2 regions of the Gordonia sp. Swx-4 genome follow, and region 1 is predicted to be linked to the other one. Evidence: predicted binding sites of a transcription regulator. Region 1 holds the regulator's gene; the other holds the start of a gene.
What was found. Region 1 encodes HspR, which represses chaperone genes until heat shock. Its sites were predicted from a motif close to ANNTGAGTNNNNNNNACTCANNT; they were not measured.
Positions count from the first base shown of each region.

Region 1 (2,400 bases):
GTTGGAACACGACTTCTACAAGGACCTGGGCGTTGCTTCTGACGCTTCGGCTGAAGAGATCAAGAAGGCCTATCGCAAGCTCGCACGCGAGCTGCACCCGGATGCCAATCCCGGCGATTCCGCGGCCGAAGAGCGCTTCAAGCGGGTGTCCGAAGCCCATAGCGTCCTGAGCGATCCGGAGAAGCGCAAGGAGTACGACGAAACCCGTGCCATGTTCGCCGGCGGACGATTCCGCGGTGGCGGCAACGGCTTCCCGGGCGGTGGTTTCCCCGGCGGCGGGACGACGTACACGACCGGCGGCGACTTCGACCTCGGCGACCTGTTCGGCGGAGGTCAGGCCGGCGGTGCCGGCGGGTTCGGCGACATCTTCGACGGACTCTTCAACCGTGGCGGCGGATCCCAGCGCACGTCGACGGCCAGCCGTCCCCGTCGCGGCAAGGACCTCGAGACCGAGACCACGCTGTCCTTCAAGGACGCGGCGCTCGGCACGACGGTCCCGCTGCGGGTGACCAGCCCGTCCCCGTGCACCACCTGTCACGGGTCGGGTGCCAAGCCGGGCACCAGTCCGCGAGTGTGCCCGAACTGCAACGGCTCCGGCTTCGTCAGCCGCAACCAGGGCGCCTTCGGGTTCAGCGAACCCTGCCAGGACTGCCAGGGCACCGGCTCGCGGATCGACGATCCGTGCAGCGACTGCTCCGGCAGCGGAGTGAAGAACCGGACGCGCACGATCAACGTGCGGATCCCGGCCGGAGTCGAAGACGGACAGCGGATTCGGCTCGCCGGGCAGGGTGAGGCCGGACGACGCGGAGCGCCGTCGGGCGATCTCTACGTCGTTGTCCACGTCACCCCGCACAAGCAGTTCACGCGCAGCGGCAACGACCTTCGGGTACAGCTGCCGGTGCGGATCTCCGAACTCGTTCTCGGCGCGACGGTCTCGGTACCGACGCTCGAGGGCTCGGTCGGAGTCAAGATCCCGCCGAACACCACCGACGGCCGGACGCTGCGCGTGCGCGGCCGCGGCGTTCCCAAGCGGTCCGGCGGCGCCGGCGACCTGCTCGTCACCGTGAAGGTGGCGGTGCCGGACAAGCTCGACGACGCCGCGATCGAGGCGATGCGCGCCTACGATCAGGCCGAACGGGCAAGCGGTTTCGATCCACGGGCGAACTGGGGGAAGTGAGTCATGGCCGGTCAGAGGAACTTCGACGCCGATGGCGCGACCTTCATGATCTCGGTGGCCGCCGAGCTCGCCGGCATGCACGCCCAGACCCTGCGGACCTATGACCGCCTCGGTCTGGTCACCCCGCAACGAACGAGTGGCGGCGGTCGCCGCTATTCCTCCCGCGACGTCGAACTCCTGCGAGAGATCCAACGTCTCTCGCAGGAGGAGGGCGTCAACCTCGCGGGGATCAAACGGATCATCGACCTGAGCAATCAGGTCGAGGCCCTGCAGCAGCGCGTCCGCGAGCTCTCCGACGAGGTGGCCGCGTCGCGTAACCGCCGCGGTGGCGAGCTCGTCCCGGTCCCCCGGACCAACGCCCTCGTCGTGTGGCAGCCGCGGCGCAAGCGTGCTGTCGATTGAGTGAACCGGCTCGTTCCGCGGAGGACTTGTTCCCCGAGGGGCGAGCCGTCGCATCTCGCGAGAGCGGCCCGCCGTCCGCGTACGTTGGATGCATGGCTTCCGACACCGTCACCTACGTCGACACGGGCCCGCACCGCGTTTCACGGCGCATCGTCGTCGACGCGCCGGCCGCCGACGTCTTCGCCCTGATCGTCAATCCCCATCGCCACCCCGAACTCGACGGTTCGGGAACCGTGCGCGACACGGCGGTCAAAGGACCGGAAAAGCTCACGCCCGGTGCGAGATTCAGTGTCGGGATGAAGCAGTTCGGCGTCCCGTATACCATCACCTCCACCGCGACCGAGGTCGACACCGACCGGGTCGTCGAGTGGAAGCACCCCATGGGTCATCGCTGGCGCTGGGACCTCGTAGCCGCGTCCCCGACGACCACGCAGGTGACCGAGACCTTCGACTACTCGACGCTCAAGTTCCCGAGGATCATGGAACTGATCGGCTACGACAAGAAGAACGGGCAGGGCATCGAGGGGACACTCCGTGCGCTCGCGAACCGGTTCGGCTGATACCACCCGCCATCTTCCCGACAGCATGTCGGTAAGATGGCGGAGGCCCATTCAGACCCGAACCAGGAGTCGACGAAATGTTCGTGATCACCAATCGCATCGACGTCACCGAGAACGTCGAGGCCTTCGAGAAGGCATTCTCGGACTCCATGCGCACCACGCTGAAGGGTGTTCCCGGCCTGCATCGCGCCCCCTGATGCGTCCGGAGGCAGAGGGCCTGCCCTACGTCTCCACGATGGAGTTCGACGCCAAGGAGGACTT
Region 1 covers NZ_CP128197.1:4,671,748-4,674,147, reverse strand. Annotated here, with positions in the region: gene dnaJ (molecular chaperone DnaJ) at 1-1,177, shown strand, start outside; gene PWF70_RS21200 (heat shock protein transcriptional repressor HspR) at 1,181-1,579, shown strand; gene PWF70_RS21195 (SRPBCC family protein) at 1,672-2,139, shown strand; gene PWF70_RS21190 (antibiotic biosynthesis monooxygenase family protein) at 2,336-2,400, shown strand, end outside.

Region 2 (2,400 bases), 170 kb from region 1:
CAGGCGCAGGGCAGCAGTCGCCCAGTGAACCCCTCGTGCCAACGGTGCGCCGAGGTGCGGCGTCCCGAGGCATACGGTCTGTCGAACCAGCTTGGGCCAGTACGGGTCGACGGCCTGATGGCACGCACTGCGGATCACCAGGCCGCCCATCGAGTGGCCGATGAGGGTCAGGTCGGTCACCGGTACCGGCCACGACAACACGAGATCGTCGAGTAGCTGGGCGAGACGGCGGCCGTTGTCACTGATGTGTAGTCCCGAGTTGTACCGGATCATGACCTCGGTGCTGCCGAGGTCATCGGCGAGGCGCGCGCCGTAAGTGGGCTTGCCTCCGCGCTCCCACGCGAACTCGGTCTCCATGAGCCCGTGCAGAAACACCGTGAGGTGTCCGGTGGCCCGGGGGAAGGCCGTGGCCAGGTCGCCCGGGGTGATCGGAACGACGGCGCCGTCGACCCGGACGGCGATCTCCGGAGCCAGCGGTGACCGCTCGGCGGTCAGTTGATCACCGATCAACCCGTCGAGGATGCCGATGGCCGTGGCGCCCCGCTTGGTCTCGGACGGAACGCCGGAGTTGTGAACCGTCAGCGACTCGGCGAGGTCGCCGGCCACGTCGACGGTCGATGTGATCGCCGAGTAGACGGACGTGCTGATCGCGTCATGTATCACCTGGGCCGGACGGACCCTCGTTCCCCACGCCACGCGCAGACCGGCGAACACGGTGTCGGCGACGGATGAGTGGACGGCCGCGATGCCCGAGACCGCTTTGTTCAGCTCGTCGCGGCCCAGTGCCGCCAGTGCCGGCAGTTCGCGGGCGGGGGCGGAATCCACAGACATGATTTCAGTGTACGTGTGTCCACTGAAAGCTGGGTCCGGAACGCCGCGGTTTCGGTCACCCGGGACGGTTGAACGGACTGCTGCTCATCCATCCGGCGACGACGGCAAGGCGGGTGAGGCGCGTGCGAGTTCTCCGGGCTCATCCGACTCGATCGTTCTGGCGGTCAGTCCGGGGCGCGACCCACGAATGCGATGGCCTGACATCCCCCGCGGCGCAAAAGCGCGACCTCGACGACACCCGCGCTACTTCCGGCTAGCGCTTCGGGCGGGAAGCGGCGACTCTGGTAGGAGTGGCGCAGATCACAAAATAGAAAGCCATGAGCGGAATGGACTCAACTTTGTTGGCGTTGCATCCTCCGTATGGCTCATACTTGAGCCTGTTGGACTAAAGAGAAAGGTGCACGCGAGTGGACAGCTTCACCCCCACCACGAAGACACAGCAGGCATTGAGCGCTGCTGTGCAGGCGGCGGCCAGTGCTGGCAACCCCGACGTGCGACCGGCCCACATCCTGGTGGCGTTGCTCGATCAGTCCGACGGCATCGCGTCGCCGCTGCTCAAGGCAGTGGGCGTTGACCCGTCGAACATTCGTGCGCAGGCCCAGATGCTGGTCGACCGCATGCCGACGGTGGCCCAGGCCAGTGCCACCCCCCAGCTCTCCCGCGAATCGATCGCGGCGGTCAGCGCAGCTCAGCAACTGGCCGGTGAGCTCGGCGACGAGTACGTCTCGACCGAGCACATCGTCGTCGGTCTGGCGACCGGTGACTCCGATGTCGCCAAGTTGCTGCACAACGCCGGAGCAACCCCGCAGGCCCTGCGCGATGCGTTCGTCGCAGTCCGCGGGAGCAGGCGTGTCACGAGCGAGGACCCGGAGTCGACGTACCAGGCACTCGAGAAGTACTCGACCGACCTGACGGCAGCCGCCCGCGAGGGCAAACTCGACCCGGTCATCGGACGTGACACCGAGATCCGTCGCGTCGTGCAGGTGCTGAGCCGACGGACCAAGAACAACCCGGTCCTCATCGGTGAGCCCGGTGTCGGCAAGACCGCGATCGTCGAGGGCCTCGCCCAGCGTGTCGTCGCCGGTGACGTGCCCGAATCGCTGCGGAACAAGACCGTCATCTCGCTCGACATGGGTTCGATGGTCGCCGGCGCGAAGTATCGCGGTGAGTTCGAGGAGCGGCTGAAGGCCGTGCTCGACGAGATCAAGAACTCCGACGGCCAGATCATCACCTTCATCGATGAGCTGCACACCATCGTCGGAGCCGGTGCGACAGGCGATTCCGCGATGGATGCCGGCAACATGATCAAGCCGATGCTCGCCCGCGGTGAGCTGCGGCTGGTCGGTGCCACGACCCTCGAGGAATACCGCAAGTACATCGAGAAGGACGCCGCGCTCGAGCGTCGCTTCCAGCAGGTGTACGTCGGCGAACCGTCGGTCGAGGACGCCATCGGCATCCTGCGCGGCCTCAAGGACCGGTACGAGTTGCACCACGGTGTGCGCATCACCGACTCCGCATTGGTCGCCGCCGCAACGCTTTCCGATCGTTACATCACCTCGCGCTTCCTGC
Region 2 covers NZ_CP128197.1:4,505,520-4,507,919, reverse strand. Annotated here, with positions in the region: gene PWF70_RS20385 (esterase/lipase family protein) at 1-831, opposite strand, end outside; gene clpB (ATP-dependent chaperone ClpB) at 1,239-2,400, shown strand, end outside.
Region 2: clpB (ATP-dependent chaperone ClpB) is a predicted target of HspR. The motif match lies at 1,147-1,169, and genes of this name have one in related genera.